One region of the Rhodococcus sp. MPR-R1B genome, then DNA from elsewhere that is predicted to be linked to it. Evidence: riboswitches for the same ligand, from Rfam matches in the RefSeq annotation. Region 1 holds a riboswitch; each other region holds the start of a gene.
The links. Region 1 has a riboswitch for S-adenosylmethionine ahead of AC1Q61_RS03365 (LLM class flavin-dependent oxidoreductase). Riboswitches for the same ligand answer to the same signal wherever they lie in the genome.
Positions count from the first base shown of each region.

Region 2: linked by a shared signal. The riboswitch ahead of AC1Q61_RS14000 (putative leader peptide) and the one ahead of AC1Q61_RS03365 (LLM class flavin-dependent oxidoreductase) in region 1 are both predicted to bind S-adenosylmethionine.
Region 3: linked by a shared signal. The riboswitch ahead of AC1Q61_RS21065 (bifunctional o-acetylhomoserine/o-acetylserine sulfhydrylase) and the one ahead of AC1Q61_RS03365 (LLM class flavin-dependent oxidoreductase) in region 1 are both predicted to bind S-adenosylmethionine.
Region 4: linked by a shared signal. The riboswitch ahead of AC1Q61_RS24815 (aminotransferase class V-fold PLP-dependent enzyme) and the one ahead of AC1Q61_RS03365 (LLM class flavin-dependent oxidoreductase) in region 1 are both predicted to bind S-adenosylmethionine.

Region 1 is NZ_JBXAFO010000002.1:130,746-134,928, reverse strand. Features, by position in the region: gene AC1Q61_RS03370 (NtaA/DmoA family FMN-dependent monooxygenase) at 1-1,097, opposite strand, end outside; gene AC1Q61_RS03365 (LLM class flavin-dependent oxidoreductase) at 1,127-2,206, opposite strand; SAM riboswitch class I at 2,211-2,306, opposite strand; gene AC1Q61_RS03360 (ABC transporter substrate-binding protein) at 2,486-4,114, opposite strand.
Region 2 is NZ_JBXAFO010000008.1:183,206-187,388, reverse strand. Features, by position in the region: gene AC1Q61_RS14010 (amino acid ABC transporter ATP-binding protein) at 15-800, opposite strand; gene AC1Q61_RS14005 (amino acid ABC transporter permease) at 797-1,771, opposite strand; gene AC1Q61_RS14000 (putative leader peptide) at 1,882-1,959, opposite strand; SAM riboswitch class I at 1,967-2,061, opposite strand; gene AC1Q61_RS13995 (sulfite exporter TauE/SafE family protein) at 2,261-3,028, shown strand; gene AC1Q61_RS13990 (HAD-IIA family hydrolase) at 3,066-3,881, shown strand; gene AC1Q61_RS13985 (alternate-type signal peptide domain-containing protein) at 4,172-4,183, shown strand, end outside.
Region 3 is NZ_JBXAFO010000015.1:154,547-158,729, forward strand. Features, by position in the region: gene metX (homoserine O-acetyltransferase MetX) at 1-870, opposite strand, end outside; gene AC1Q61_RS21065 (bifunctional o-acetylhomoserine/o-acetylserine sulfhydrylase) at 867-2,192, opposite strand; SAM riboswitch class IV at 2,336-2,476, opposite strand; gene AC1Q61_RS21070 (NADP-dependent isocitrate dehydrogenase) at 2,782-4,005, shown strand; gene AC1Q61_RS21075 (MFS transporter) at 4,135-4,183, shown strand, end outside.
Region 4 is NZ_JBXAFO010000022.1:25,140-29,322, reverse strand. Features, by position in the region: gene AC1Q61_RS24820 (LLM class oxidoreductase) at 1-220, opposite strand, end outside; gene AC1Q61_RS24815 (aminotransferase class V-fold PLP-dependent enzyme) at 431-1,756, opposite strand; SAM riboswitch class IV at 1,810-1,924, opposite strand; gene AC1Q61_RS24810 (PucR family transcriptional regulator) at 1,985-3,520, opposite strand; gene AC1Q61_RS24805 (DUF917 domain-containing protein) at 3,517-4,183, opposite strand, start outside.

The sequences.
Region 1 (4,183 bases):
GCCTCGGCAAGAGCACGCCATTCACGTGCGATCGCAATGGGGTCGTTGCCGTCCCGCGCGGAACCGCGCGTCTCCGAAACCGGGCGGGCAACCGGATCTTGCTCGGGGAGTGGACCGTCGGGGTCTCGATCGGAAAGGTCCTTACCCCACACCAGTCCGACGAGAGAGAGGGCAGTCTGACCGGTGAACTGGCCTTCGAGGACCCACCGTGCCTTCTCCTCGACTTCGGACTCGTTCTCCGCCAACACGATCTGCGTGCTGGGCAAGATCTTGACGTCGTCCTCCGGTCGCCCGGCTTTACGCAACCGAGCCCGAATGTCGTCGGCGAAGTCGAGCGCGCCGTCGAAATGAGTCCCGTGTCGCGAGAAGATGACGTCGGCATGGGTCGCCGCGAAATCGCGTCCACTCGGAGAATCACCCGCTTGGAAGATGACCGGATGCCCCTGGCGGCTTCGGGGAAGCGTCGGCGTCACGGAGATGTCGAACTGTGAAGTCTGCCTGCGCACGGCGCCGACGGCGCCCGGAGTAGACCAGTTCTCGGACGTACGAGAATCCGAGATCGCGTCGTCGGCCCACGAATCCCACAGTGCCCGCGCGGTTTCGATGAACTGCCCGGCACGCTCGTAGCGCAGGGAGTGGTCGAGGAAACCACCGCGACGGAAGTTCTCTCCCGTCCACGCGTTGTCGGTGGTCACCGCATTCCAGCCGGCCCGTCCGTCGGAAAGTAGGTCGAGGCCGGAGAGTCGACGCGCAAGGTCGGCCGGTTCGTTGTACGTGGTGTTCTGTGTCGCGACCAACCCGATCTTGTCGGTGATACCGGCGAGGGCGGCCAACTGCGCAATGGCGTCGGGGCGGCCGGCGATATCCAGATCGAGAATCTTGCCGTTCTGTTCCCGAAGCCGCAGGCCTTCACCGAGGAAGAAGGCGTCGAACAGACCTCGCTCGGCGGTGAGTACCAACCGCCGAAACGTCTCGAAGTCGATCTGGGATCCGCTCGCGGAATCGGACCAGATGGTGGTGTGGTTGACCCCCTGGAAGAAGACGCCGAAGTGAACGTGAGCGTCGGGTCGAGGTACGGCGGAGCGTGATGCAGTCATGGCCGAAATATCCTTAGCGCGAAGTCAAGTCAGGAGGAGTGGGCGAATCGATTTGCGGGCCGCTGCAGACCGAGGTTGTCCCTCAGGGTCGATCCCGGAACCGGGCGTCGCGTCAACCCGGCCTTGGACAGCGTCGGAAGCACGAATTTGGCCAGCACCGGAAGGTCCTCGTCGATCACGAGAGCATGGAAATGAACACCGTCGAGGTGTCCCGCCAATTCCTTCAGAACCACGGCCGCTTCCCCCGGATCTGCAGCCAGGAGCAGTCGGCCGGTGACGACGGCATTCCCGTACGAGTTCAGCTCGGTCCTCCGCTGCGCCGCAGACAGATTCGGCGTATCGAATGCCACATCGACCTCGGCGACCACCAATGACGCGCCCTCATCGCGCGCCTTGGCAGCCGACTGTGCAATGGTCTCCACCGAATCACCGGAAACGAGAACAACATCCGGCTGGCGTGGATCGATTTCGCCGTAGCGGCCGAACACCACCAACTGGCCTTGAGGCGGCCGCGGAACGATTGCGGGCCCCTTCACCGAGAACGTGTCGCCCTCGAAATTGACGTAATGCAGACGATCACGCTCGAGGAAACGCCCACTGAGATAGTCACGAACGACGGCGTCGTCCTCCCACGAGTCCCAGAGATCGGTCACAACGGTGACCGAATCCCGCTGCTCTTGCTGACGCGCCGACTCCGTTGTTACCGGAGCCCTCCCCCACGCCCTCGCCGCGGCATCGTCTTCGACCGGAACAGCAAGCCAGCCGCCACGCCCACGCGAGGAGTAGTCCAACGTCGCCAATTGCGAGGACGTATGAAACGGTTCGGCGTACGTGGTCCCGACGACGGGGACCAGCCCGATCGTGCTGGTTGTCGCCGCCACGTACGACGCCCTCGAGACGGCATCGATGCGGCCGACGACGTCACCACTCGGGGGGAGGATGGAATCGTCGAACGTCGCGAACGTGAAGCCGGCATTCTCGGCAGCCGCGACGCGATCGCGCACGGCTTTGCCCGTGAGCAGCTGGTCCGGGCGGTGTGAGCTTCGGCGCCAGGCAGCGGGGTGAGTGCCCTCGCCGTCCAGTTCGATACCCACGGCAAATACAGTCATGTGTCCTCCATCGGTCCTGGCGGTAGCACCCACACTGCGGTTAGGTAGCGGGTTGCTGCGGCATCATCGAGCCAGGTCTCTCAGCCACTCTGGATGGTGGATGCAATCTATGCGGGCCACGCTGGGCAAGTCAAATCACGCTTGTCGAATCATATTGACCTACAACATATTTCAATACAATCATCCTGATCGAAAGGGTTGCGCAACGCTAGCCGACGTAGACACGAAAGAGCCCCGCCCGACTCGCGTCGGACGGAGCTCTCGGTGTGCGCTGGAACGCTACTTCGCGCCCATCCATGCCTGATCGAACAGCATGATGCCGGTTGCAGTCGGAACCACACCGTGCACGTTCTTCTGCCAAGCCCAGAACGACGTGAGCCCGCCGATCGGCGCCGATGGAACCGTCTCGTTCCACAGCGTCTGAATTTTGCCGATGATCGCCAGGGTCGACGAATTGTCCTTGGCCTGTTGTAGATCTGCGATCAGCTGATCCATCGCCGGGTTCGCATATCCAGCAGTATTCGCCATCGAGGTGCTGTTGGTCGTGGAGAACAATCCGAGATCGAGAATCGACTCGTACATTCCGATGCCCGCGTGCGCGAGGTCGAAATCGTGCTTGACGTAGACGTTCTGCACGATGTCGCCGGCGTTGTTGGCCAAGATCAAGTTCACCTCGAACCCGACGGCCTGCAACAGTGACTGCACGGCGAGGCCGATCGCGTGGTCCTTGGGCTCACTGAGCGCGACGTAGTCGAGGCTGCCGTCGTATCCGTCTGCCTTCGCCTGATTCAGAAGCTCCTTGGCCTTTTCGGGGTCGTAGGCAATACCCGGTGTGTCTACATGCCATTGAGACGTCGGACCGAACAACTCCGAGCCCGGCAGTCCCTCACCGTTTTCCACTCGCTGATCGATCAACGTGGTGTCCAGCGCGTAGCCGATGGCCTGGCGAACGCGAACATCCGAGCCCGGTCGGCCCTCACGGTTGTTGATAATCTCGGCACTACCGGCATTGAGCACGTCGATGTAGCCGGGGTAGCCAGCGGACTTGGCGGAATTGATCGCCGACGTGAGGCCGCGAATGTAGGCGACATCGAGCTGACCGCTGTTCAATGATTCGAGATTGGCCTGCGGACCGTTGAGCGCAACCATCCGCAACTTGTCCAGCTTGGGGGCGCCGCCGTAGTAGGACGGGTTGGCCTTGAAGATTCGCTCGACGCTCGGTGTGAAGACATCTTCGGTGAAGGGTCCGGCTCCGATGGCGGTGAACTTGTCGCCCTGCTGCGAACTCGGGGCGACGATCATCCCGTGCCCGAGAGCGAGCATCGACGGAAAACGCATCCACGGCGTCTTCAGCTTGAATTCCACTGTCGTCGGACCGCTTGCCTGCGCCGATTCCACCGAAGCCAGCCACAGTTCGGCGCCATTGCCCTTGCCCGCGTTGTACCGATCGATGCTCGCGATCACGGCGTTGGCGTCGAGGGTGGTGCCGTCACTGAACTTCACACCGTCGCGAAGTTTCAGCGTCCAGGTGGCTCCGTCGTCAGCTGTCTCGAGCGATTCAGCCAACTTGGGCTCGAACTCGCCGCTCGCAGTGTCGTAACTCATCAGGACGTCGTACACAGCAGCGAAGGCCTCACCGCCGGAACCGCCGCGCGCGGCCGTCTTCGTCGGGTCGAGTGAGGGAACGAGCACCTGTACGCCGTACGTCATGGTCCCGCCGGCCACCGCAGTTCCCGGATCAGGCTGCTCGTTGACCATGCCGGTCACGACGTCCGCCGACGCGGTCGTCGTATCGGTCCCGCTGTCGTCACCATTGCTCGCGCAGCCCACCAATAGAACCCCGGTACCGAACAATGCGACGGTGACCCGGCTGACTTTCCCGATGCGCCAAGATCTCGAGTGCGACACGGAGATTCCACCTCACTTTCAGTAGACGCAGCCACGGATCGGCCGCAATCGGCTAATAGTGATGTCCTC
Region 2 (4,183 bases), on a different contig from region 1:
GAGTCTGGGTCGCGTCAGAGGACGCGGGAGAGAAAGGCTTTGGTCCGTTCGTGGACCGGATTGTCGATCACCTGCGAAGGCGGGCCCTGTTCGACGATGACGCCGCCGTCCATGAAGACCGCAGTGTCCGCCACTTCCCGAGCAAATCCGACCTCGTGTGTGACGATCACCAAGGTGGCGCCGTCACGGGCCAGCTGAGCGAGGACTTCGAGAACCTCGCCCACCAGTTCCGGGTCGAGCGCCGACGTCGGCTCGTCGAAGAGAATGACCGCCGGCCGCAGTGCCAGCGCTCGCGCTATCGCGACGCGCTGTTGCTGGCCACCGGAGAGTTGGCGGGGATACTCGTCCGCCTTGTCCCCCACTCCCACTCGCTCGAGCAGTGCGCGGGCCTCGCGGTACACCTCGTCACGATCACGCTTCTGGGCCGAGAGCGGCGCTTCCACCACGTTTTCCAACGCGGTCAGGTGCGGAAACAGGTTGAAGTTCTGGAACACGAATCCGATGTGCGAACGCTGTTTCAGGATCTCGCGGTCACGCAGTTCGTGGAGCCGATTTCCCTTGCGCCGGTATCCGATCAGTTCTCCGTCGATCCGTACGGTCCCGCGGTCGACCTTCTCGAGGTGATTGAGGGTGCGCAGCAAGGTGGACTTACCGGAACCCGACGGACCGAGAATGACGGTCACTTCGCCCTTGCGGACCAGGAGATCAACGCCGGCAAGTACTTCCAGCGTGCCGAAGGACTTGTGAATTCCGCGCGCTTCGACGGCATACACCGTCTCTTCGGCCAGTTCTGCGGTCATCGGGTCGCACCTCGCGGAATATCGAGACGCGCATCGCGAATCTCTTCGAACTTCTTGCGCGCCTTCTGTACCGGAGTCAACGGAAGAGCACGGGCGGATCCTCGTGCATAGTGGCGCTCCACGTAGTACTGACCGATCGAGAGCAACGTCGTGAGGATGATGTACCAGATCGTGGCGACCATCAGCAGGGGCACGACTCGTCCGTTGCGTCCGAAGATGACCTGCACCTGGTAGAACAGTTCGGCGATTGCCATGGTGGAGACGATCGACGTTCCCTTGAAGAGTCCGATGACCTCGTTGGCGGCGTTGGGGAGGATCGCCCGCATTGCCTGCGGGAGAACGATCTTGAAGAACTGGCGACTGCGCGGAATGCCGAGCGAGTGAGCAGCTTCGATCTGACCGTGATCCACCGAGATGATTCCGGAGCGAATGATCTCGGCCGAGTATGCAGCCTGGTGCAGCGCCAAACCGATGACTGCTGCGGTGAATCCGCCGATCACACCGCTGACCTGGAAGGTGAAGAACTCGGGACCGAAAGGTATTCCGAGAGAAAGCGTCTGGTACAGGTATGTGATGTTGAACCAGAAGAGCAGCTGCACGATGAGTGGAATCGAGCGGAAGGCCCAGATGTAGGTCCAAGCGATCACCTGCAGGACCGGGTTTTTCGACAACCGACCGAGTGCCAGGAAAACACCGAGACCGAATCCGAGGATCGTCCCCCACAGCGTCAGTTTGATCGTCATCCACAGCGCGGCGAGCACTGATTTCGCGGTGAAGTACTGCGCGAAGGTCGGCCAGTCCCAGCCGGGGTTGACGACGAGTCCGTGGATGAACTGAGCAAGCAGGACCAGCACGACCGCACTGATCACCCAGCGCAGCGGGTGCCAGGTGCGAGCGACGACAAGCTCCGAGTCGGGAAGTTGCGACTCGGACACCGACTTTTCGGGGCGGACATCGGTGGGCGCGCTCACGGCGCGCTACCTGACGGAGTGGACATCACGAATAGACCTTTCGGGGAAATGGGAACGCAGCTGTGTCCTCGAGTTGGTGCGCTCGAGTTGCGAAGACGACGAGAGTTCGGTCATCGACAGTGACACGAAGCGGTGCGGCACAGATCGATGTGACGTCGCTTGTGCGCAGCGTGCGAAGTGGTAACCATGTGATGCCTTCCATCGGTCCTGGCGGTAGCACCCGCTCCCGATCACTCGGGGGGTTGCTGCGACGTCGACGAGCCAGGTCTCTCGGTCGCTCTGGATGGTGAGCAAAGACTAGACCCGAAATGTCGAGTCGTCAAATGTTGTATTTCCCTGCACTGCAAGGGAAATGAAGGGTCCACGATGTTGAAATCGCATTGATTCCAACGGTGTCCGCAGCCGCGTTCGGCGTGTTGAATGGAGCGTTCGAATGAAGACCGGGACCGCCGTCCGGACTGACTTTTCCTCTGCCGTACCGTCTGCGGAGTGAGTGGACTCGACGCTTTCTTCATCTTGTTGGCCGGTATCGGCGCGGGCGCGATCAACGCCGTGGTCGGCAGTGGAACGCTGATCACGTTCCCGACGCTGGTCGCCTTCGGCATGCCGCCCGTGACCGCAACCATGTCCAACGCGGTCGGGCTCGTCGCCGGCGGAGTTTCGGGTACCTGGGGCTACCGACGTGAGCTGTCCGGACAGTGGGATCGACTGAAGTGGCAGATTCCGGCGTCACTCGCCGGGGCACTACTCGGTTCGTGGTTGCTCATGCATCTACCCGAGAAACTGTTCGAGACCATCGTTCCGGTGCTGCTGGTCCTCGCTCTCGCGCTCGTCCTCCTCCAACCACGCATCCAGGCGTGGGCCAAGAAGCGTTCCACCGAAGAAACGACGCTGTCCACCAAGAGGCTGATGCTCCTGACCGCCGGCACTTTTGCAGTCGGCATCTACGGCGGGTACTTCACTGCCGCGCAGGGCATCCTTCTCATCGGTGTGATGGGTGCCATCCTCCCGGAAACCCTCCAGCGCATGAACGGCGCGAAGAACCTGCTGTCGCTGCTCGTCAACATCGTTGCAGCAGGGATGTACATCACTCTGGCATTCGATCAGATCAATTGGGCAGCAGCCGGTTTGATCGCCGTCGGCTCACTCGGTGGTGGCGTTCTCGGTGCCCGCTACGGACGGCGCCTGTCCCCCACTGCATTGCGCTACACGATTGTCGTCGTCGGCCTGATCGGACTGTGGCGCCTTCTCGCTTGACCGCCCACATCGGGCGCCACCCGCACATACTGGAGTAATGACCAGTACAGAAGATCAGACCGGTTGGACCTACCTCATGGACATGGACGGGGTTCTCGTCCACGAGGAGCACTTGATACCTGGAGCGGACACGTTCCTGGCAGAGCTGGCGTCGAACGACATCCCGTACATGGTGCTCACCAACAACTCCATCCGCACCCCGCGTGACCTGCGAGCACGCCTGCTCAATTCGGGACTCGACATCCCGGAGAAGTCGATCTGGACGTCAGCGCTCGCAACCGCGACGTTCCTGGCCAACCAGCGGCCGGGCGGCAGCGCCTACGTGGTCGGCGAATCGGGCCTGACCACCGCCCTGCACGACATCGGTTACGTCCTGACGGACAGCGACCCCGACTACGTCGTCCTCGGCGAGACGCGAACGTACTCCTTCGAGGCAATCACCACCGCCATTCGCCTGGTCGAGCGTGGATCGCGGTTCATCGCCACCAACCCGGACGCCACTGGACCGTCGCGAGACGGCTCGCTGCCGGCCACCGGCTCGGTCGCGGCACTCATCACCAAAGCGACCGGACGCGATCCCTACTACGTCGGCAAGCCCAACGCCTTGATGATGCGCTCAGCCCTGCGGTCCATCGGCGCTCATTCCGCCAATACGTTGATGATCGGCGATCGCATGGATACCGACATCGTCTGTGGCCTCGAAGCCGGACTGCAGACGATTCTGGTGATGACCGGGATCTCGACCCGCGCGTCGGTAGAGCTCTATCCCTACCGCCCGACCATCGTCCTCGAGTCGGTCGCCGATCTTGTGGGAACAACAACCGATCCATTCCGTAGCAACACAAACAATTGATTCAAATTGCAAAACAAAACCGAAACTCGGTAATTAACTGGTAAAAAACAGCAGATTTGCCAGGTTCCGACTCGTCCGCTTTGTCCAACTGAACAAACCAACGGTTTTATTCGCACCAAACTTACAAACGAGTAGTTAGACGCAGGTCAAAGATCATTTCGACACCGAGTGACAGTTGGACTCCAGTCGTAAAATTGATTTTTCGAAAAGTGGTAACGAATCGTTTGCCGTGTCTGATACTCATGTCTGAATGGCCCCATTTCGGGTCCCAGACATGAAATGAGATTTTCATGAAGAAGCAG
Region 3 (4,183 bases), on a different contig from region 1:
CTCGGTCAGGAGGACGTACGTGCTCGGGTCGAAGCGGTCGACCAGCTTGTCTGCCTGATGTTCCAGGTAACTCTGGACGGCGTATCGTCCACCGTTCCAAGGATTTTCGTCGTTCTGAGCGGAGTTCTCGAAGCGCGCATCCAGTTCGGACTCGGTGCGGTACGTCAGGTGCGCGATGCGACGGGCGATGCCGAGTCCGGCGCGAGGTACCCGCCCCGTTCCGTGGTAGTCACCGCCCTGCCAATCCGGATCGGAGACGATGGCAGCGATCTGCGTCGTCTGGGTGCCGATCTGATCTGCGGTGGCCCGTGAACCGGTTGCGAGAACCAACGCGGAGCGAATGCTGTCCGGGTAGGTAACTGCCCATTCGAGGGTGCGCATGCCGCCCATGGATCCGCCGACTACCGAGGCCAACTGGTCTATCCCGAGGAGATCGACGAGCTTCTTCTCCGCCGCGATCTGATCCCGGATGGAGATCTCCGGGAACCTGCTGCCCCACGGCTTGCCGTCGTCGGCCAGCGAACTGGGACCGGTCGTGCCGCGACAACCACCGAGGACATTGGTTGCGATGACGCACCATTCGCCGGTGTCGATCGGTTCGCCGGCGCCGACCATCCCGTTCCACCAACCGGGGGAGGGCTGATTTGCGGAGATCGGTCCGGTGACGTGTGAGTCTCCGGTCAGTGCGTGCTCGACGAGTACGACGTTGTCGCGGTTCGGGGACAGCTCACCCCACCGCTGAACGGCGAGCGAAACCGAGGGGAGTACCGCGCCGCTCTCGAGTTCCAGGGCGCCGATGTCGACGAACCCCACCTGGCCGTCGGGCGGGGGAAGGAGGTCGATCCTGGGCTCCAATTCGTTCACGGTCACGAGTTTGCCACCGCAGCCAGGCCGACGGTGATATCGGCGATGATGTCGTCGATTCCTTCGATACCGACCGCGAGGCGAACGAGTCCGGGTGTGACACCGGAGGCGAGCTGCTCTTCGGGGGTGAGCTGCGAGTGTGTCGTCGAGGCGGGGTGGATGACGAGTGAGCGAACGTCGCCGATGTTGGCGACGTGGCTGTGCAGCGTCAGAGCGTTGACGAACGTCTTGCCCGCATCGATACCTCCGGGCAGCTCGAAGGTGACGATGGCGCCGGTTCCCTTGGGCGTCAGCTGCTTTCCGCGTTCGAACCATGGCGAGGAGGGGAGTCCCGCGTAGGAAACGGAGGCCACCTCGCCGTGGCCGTCGAGGAATTCGGCGACCTTCTGTGCATTGGACACGTGACGCTCGATGCGCAGGCTCAAGGTTTCGATGCCCTGCGCGATGAGGAACGCGTTGAACGGCGCCACGGCGGAGCCGAGATCGCGCAGCAGTTGGACGCGCGCCTTGAGTGCAAACGCCGGCGCGCCGAGGTCTGCGAAGGTGACGCCGTGGTAGCTGGGATCAGGCGTCGTGAAGTTCGTGTGGCGACCCTGCGTCCAATCGAAGGTGCCGCCGTCGACGATCACGCCGGCGATCGCGGTGCCGTGTCCGCCAAGGTATTTGGTGGCCGAGTGAACGACGATGTCGGCGCCGTGTTCGAGTGGGCGGAGCAGGTACGGCGTCGCGACTGTGTTGTCCACGATCAACGGAAGACCGTTCTCGTGGGCCAGCGACGAGATGCCGGGGAGGTCGAGGATGTGGTTCTTGGGATTGGCGATCGTCTCGCCGTAGAACGCCTTCGTGTTCGGGCGAATGGCTTCGCGCCACTGCTCGAGATCGTCGGGATCCTCGACGAAGGTGACTTCGATGCCCAGCTTGCGAAGGGTGTAATGCAAGAGGTTGTACGTGCCGCCGTACAGGTACGGGCTCGAGACGATGTGGTCGCCGGCTTCGGCAATGTTGAGGATCGCGATGGTTTCGGCAGCCTGACCCGAGGAGAGGAGGAGTGCGGCGACTCCGCCTTCGAGGGCGGCGATGCGCTGCTCGACGGCGTCCTGTGTGGGATTCATGATCCGCGTGTAGATGTTGCCAGGCTCGGCGAGGCCGAACAGTGCCGCAGCGTGATCGGTGCTGTCGAAAACGTAGCTGGTGGTCTGGTAGATCGGCAGAGCGCGCGCATTGGTGGCGGTGTCCGCTGTCTGCCCGGCGTGCACCTGCTTGGTCTCGAACGACCAGTTCGCGGTCGGATCAGAAGTTGCTGCGCCGTCGGCTGTGTTGTCGGTCATGATTTGTTCACTCCAGTGGTCTGACGGATAGATGTCGGACGGGGGCGAAGGATCGCCGCCCCGTGCTGGGGTCTATCTACAAGTGCGACACATACTGAGTTACCTCCGTGGGGCTCGGCCCGGTCTGGGGTCCGTCCCTGTCGGACCCGCGCTTGTCACCCGAATTGCGGTGGAACTGCGTGAGCAGATCCACGTCGGGAAACCTGGTCATCACCCGGGGCACCCCACCGCGGTTGGAGGGTTGCCGTCCAGCGAGCCGGGGCTTGACGCTGGCACTCATGACCAAGTCGGATTCTACCGGGAAGTGAGCGCAGTCCTGACGCGGGGCGAATTGTGAGCCGCAACCGCACGCGAGACAGAGCGACGCAGCCCACTAGCAGGCAAAAGTTACTCGCGAGTAGAGACCGATGGGTGGACCTGCCGGTTGCGGCCTCACGGGTTAGCAGTACGCTTGTCTTGTTTGGGACTCATCTCCCGAGATCAGTCCACACCGTCTAGGTTTGATAATCGAACCGTTCGCGGACCCACTCACAAAGTGTGACCGCAACCGTGTAACCAGGGAAACTTCCTAGGAGGACGCGAAGCACCCATGTCCAAAATCAAGGTTGAGGGCACCGTCGTCGAACTCGACGGCGATGAGATGACGCGCATTATCTGGCAGTTCATCAAAGACAAGTTGATCCATCCGTATCTCGATGTGAACCTCGAGTACTACGACCTCGGTATCGAGTACCGCGACGAGACCGACGACCAGGTCACCATCGACGCAGCGCACGCGATCCAGAAGCACGGCGTCGGCGTCAAATGCGCCACGATTACGCCGGACGAGGCACGTGTCGAGGAATTCGGTCTCAAGAAGATGTGGCGTTCCCCGAACGGAACGATCCGCAACATTCTCGGCGGCACGATCTTCCGCGCACCGATCATCATCTCCAACGTTCCGCGACTCGTTCCGGGCTGGACCAAGCCGATCATCATCGGCCGTCACGCATTCGGCGACCAGTACCGCGCCACAGACTTCAAGGTCCCCGGCCCCGGCAAGGTGATGATCACCTACACGCCTGAGGACGGCAGCGCACCGATCGAGCACGAACTGGTCAACTTCCCCGAAGAGGGCGGCGTCGTCCAGGGGCAGTACAACTTCACCACGTCCATCCGTGACTTCGCTCGCGCGTCGCTCACCTACGGACTGCAGCAGAACTACCCGGTGTACCTGTCCACCAAGAACACCATTCTCAAGGCGTACGACGGTGCCTTCAAGGACATCTTCCAGCACGTCTACGAGACCGAGTTCAAGGCTGAGTTCGATGCCGCAGGTCTGACCTACGAGCACCGCCTCATCGACGACATGGTCGCTTCCGCACTCAAGTGGGAGGGTGGATACGTCTGGGCATGCAAGAACTACGACGGCGACGTCCAGTCCGACACCGTGGCCCAGGGCTTCGGCTCGCTCGGCCTCATGACGTCGGTTCTGCTGACACCGGACGGAAGGACCTGTGAGGCAGAGGCTGCTCACGGCACCGTGACGCGTCACTACCGTCAGCACCAGCAGGGCAAGCCCACCTCGACCAACCCGATCGCGTCCATCTTCGCGTGGACCCGCGGACTCGAGCATCGTGGCAAGCTCGACAGCACCCCTGAGGTCATCGGCTTCGCGCAGGCGCTCGAAGACGTTGTCATCAAGACCGTCGAAAGCGGCCAGATGACCAAGGACCTCTCGATGCTGGTCGGCGGCGATCAGGGCTACCTGACCACCGAGGAGTTCCTCGGTGCACTCGACGTGAACCTGCAGAAGGCCATGGCCGCGAAGTAGATTCACTGTTTCACCTTCTGATGGGACGTCCGGGAAACCGGGCGTCCCATTTGTGTTCGCGGTCTCACGTGAGTGAACTCACCCGCTCTCACTTGGAAGTTCAACCAGGTGTGAGACCACAATTGATCAGTGACTTCGTCTACCCTCTCTCGTTCTGACACCTCGACACCCGGGGTTC
Region 4 (4,183 bases), on a different contig from region 1:
CGCGTTCGAGCTGTGCCTCACGCAGATCCGCAGCGCGAATCCGAACCACATTGGTAGGGAATGAAGCCAAATCGAGAGCCTTTTCACCCTCGGTGAGGTCCACCCAGTAGTCGCCGCCGATGATGGGCAGGTTGCCGGGTGCGCCCTCAGCGGCCGGATGGTGACCGGATCCGGTCAACTCGACCGCTACGTGCAGAGAATGCGAAGCGAGTGAAGACATGTGAGACCTCCGAAAATCAGAAAAGTATGGGATGAGCGAGACGAATCGTCAGCTCGAACACATTCCTGAAGAGGTGCGGCACAGATCGACATGGCGACGGCACCACTGACCGAGAGTGATGCTCACTCTCGAAGGGGTGGCGGGAAAATCCGCTGGTGCCATGGCTGCCATGCTAGTTGTCCGTTCGAGTTTTCGGGGACCGAGCTCAGCTCAGACGCACTCGGCTGCGCCGGCATTGTCGTCTGCGGCTCCGAGGAAGGGGCGGGTCTCGGGCACAGGGTTCCACGCACCTGCCGTCTTCGCGTACTTCCAATCACGCTGATTCGAAACCAGGATGTTCACGGCGTCGACCAACCGCGTCACGTCGTCCGAGCTGCTACCGAGGCCGAGGCTGGCGCGAACTGCACCGCCGGAGAGGCCGAGGCGCGCGAGAACCGGATGTGCGCAGAAGCGACCGTCGCGAACTCCGATGCCGTGCTCGGCGGAGAGGAATGCGGCGATCTCGCCCGCTTCGAATCCGTCGACGGTGAAGGTGACGATTCCGACGGCGTCGGGAGCGTCGTTCCACAGTCGCACGAGTGAGACGCCCTCGATGGCGGACAAGCCGTCAGTGAGCTGGGCGGTGAGCGCCTTCTCATGCTCGGCGATCACGTCGAAGTCCAGGGCGTGCAGGGTTTCGCAGGCGGTCGCGATGGCTGCCGCACCGAGCACGTTGGGGGAACCCGCCTCGTGGCGTGCGGGCGCGCAAGCCCACTCGGTGGATTCGATGGTCACCTCACGCACGGCGCCGCCGCCGGCGAGGTACGGCTGAGCTTCGTCGAGCCAGTCACGGCGGCCGACGAGAACGCCGGCGCCGAAGGGCGCGTACAGCTTGTGGCCCGAGAACGCTACGTAGTCGACGCCGCATTCCTGCAGGTCGATGCGACGGTGGGGAGCCAACTGAGCAGCGTCGACGAGGATACGTGCGCCGCAACGGTGAGCGATGTCAGCCAAACGTGCAATCGGCAGGATCTCACCGGTCACGTTGGAGGCCCCGGTGATTGCGAGCAGCGCGGCAGGCTTGGTGCACAGTTCACCGATCAGACGCTCGATCGTTTCTTCGATGGTGTCTGCGGCGGTGACGATACGAGCGTCGTTCCACGGCAACAGGTTTGCGTGATGCTCGACGTCGAGGACGACGGTGCTGCCGGGGACGCACTGCGCAAGCAGGTTCAGCGAATCGGTGGTGTTCCGGGTGAAGACGACAACCTGATCGTCGGCACAGTTCACGAAACGAGCAACGGATTCACGAGCGTTCTCGTAGGTGAGCGTGGAGATCCGGGACGCGTAGCCGGCACCGCGGTGGACGCTGGCGTACGTGGGCAACAATTCGGCGATACGGTCGGTGACCTGGGCCAATGCCGGCGCGCTGGCCGCGTAGTCGAAGTTGGCGTAGGAGCATTCGCCGCCCTGAACCAATGGAACCTGCAGGTCGGCACCCGAAACCTTGGCAATCGCGGTGGTGTAGCAGGTGTCGGCACTCAATACAGCAGTCATCGAAGACAATCCTCACGTTCAAGGACTCGTTCGTCGGGAGATGGCCCCGGAAGAGTCCGCGCTTGCCGCATTCGTTTTCGAACGCAGCCGGGTCGTCACCCGGAGCACCCCACCGCGGAGGAGGGTTGCCGACCAGCAAGCCGGGGCTGAACACTGGTACTCGTGACCTGGCAACGAGGATGGCAGGAACCTCCCGCGCTTGTCAAGACGAAGCTGCGAAGACCGTCGTCACGGCGCGATCGTCCGGCAGGCGAGGTGGAGCGCAAGCCTGGTTTCCGGATCGGCCAGATCGACCGAGAGAAGGCGCTGAATTCTATCGATCCGACTCGATACCGTGTTGCGGTGCAAGCCCATTCGGGTTGCGGTGTGAGCCAGAGACGATTCTTCGTCGAGGTACGTCGACAGAGTCTCGAGCAACTCTCCATTGGAATCGCGTAGCGGTGCGAGCAATGCCGCAGCCGCAGGCTGGAAGGTGTCGGTTCGCGTCCACGCCAGCAGCAACTGCGCCAGCCCGAGGCGGTCCACGTGCAGGAATCGACCTGTTTGAGATCGGGAACCGGCGAGCCGAGCGGCATCCCCGGCCTCCGACAGGGACGAACCGATTCCAGCCGGACCGTCGTGTGCGCGTCCCACACCTACCCAGGTCTCCATCGTGGGTTCCAACCTCGCCTGAGCTGCACGGATGCACTCGGCGATCCTGGTGATCGCCTCCGGTCGCGGCTCGCCTGGCAGAGTCGTCCACGCCGCCCAGCCGTCAGCCTGTTCCACGACATTGGCGTCGATTCCCTCGGCGGCGAGAGCATCTGCAACCTCGCTGCGTCTTGCCACCAGGTCGACCTCACCGACCGCCAGGACTTTGATGCCGATGTGCCATCCGTCCAGCATCCAACCCGCGTCGAGTGCGCGCCGGAGCAGTCCGGGTGTGGCGTCTGCTGACGTGTCGATCAGTTCACCGAGCAACGCGCTACGCCGGCGCGCTTCACGCTCGTCGACCATGCGCGCAACGGCCAGTCGGTGCCCGGCAGCCAACGAGGCCACGTCGAGAACCACTGAGAGAGAAGCCTCTTCGACGCTTTGACGCACCGGGAGCAGCACCGCCAGCCAGGGCTCTCGGGCTGCGCCGGACATCACCGGGCACGCAATCAGGACCCCGCCGGAGTCCAATTCGACCGTGGTGGGCGCCCCGCGACCCGACAACATACCGGCAGCTGCTCGATCAGCGTCTGACAACAGGTCGGCGCCGGTCATCGGACGTCCGGACGTGTCCAGGAGAAAGAATGAACGCTGAAAGGTGTTCAGTAGCACCGACAGAAGATTCTCGACGCTTCCTCCGGCTCGTTGGCCCGCGTGTGTCGCCCGCAGTACTGCGTCGGCCATCACCGCCCGCGAATTCGAGAGAAGATCACGAAGATCCACGCTGAACTGCCACGGGTCGGATACTCCGAGCACCACCAGTCCGAGCCGATCGGCAAGCAACGAGAGATTCGCATCCTCCGCCGCAGTGCTGTGCACAGCGACCACCTGGCAGCCGGTCGCCGCTGTGCGCCGAAGGAGAGCGTCGAATCTCCACTCCCCGATGTCGATTCGATCGAGAATCACCAGAACTGATCCTGAACTCGCCGCATCCGACACGGCCTCGGCCGACTGTGCCGATTCCCCGGTGAGTGCTCCCACTGTCGTCACGACGGGATCACCCTCCCCGGCCAGTCGATACAGCCCGACAAAGGCCGGGTTGTTCAGCAACGCCGAAACACTCGCGCTCATCGCGCCTCCATCAGCACTGCGTCGTGGTCGATCCCGAATGCCCGCGGGCCGACAACTTTCAATCTGCCCACTTCTTCCGCCCACCACTGTGGACCGGGAAGAACCAACACGGCCACATCGTGCCCCTGGTGCACGGATTCACACGAGACGAAGGCGCCGGTCCGCACGTCGAGCAACGTCACGATGTCCGGGCACGTTGCAATCATCTCGCCGTCCAACGCGACGGTCAGGAACTCACTCTCGAATTCGACTCGTATCACCGCGGAATCGTGTTCGAGAATCACGCTGCCCCGACGATCGCCGGTGTCCGGACGACTACGACGGACCGCACGCACCCGGCCAGTCCCCATTACCAGGGCCCCGGAGCTCTCCGCGATCTCCTGCCAACTGCCCAGGGCCCCGATGTGCTGACCCAGTTCGTGTGCTCGGGAGAGAGTTCCCGGAATGCACGCCTCCTGCACCGTCCGCGCATCGATCGACGCGATCGCCAGAGCGCCCCAACCGCTGGTTCTCCCGATCAACGACCGCACTGCTACCTCGGCGCCGAGCACATCCACTCCGTCGACGACGGTAATGAGGCCGCCGGGCTGGGCGAGTGTGACCGGGCACAATTCCAACCCGGCTGCGGCGAGAGAGAAGTGATCGAGCCGCGGCATCGCTCGA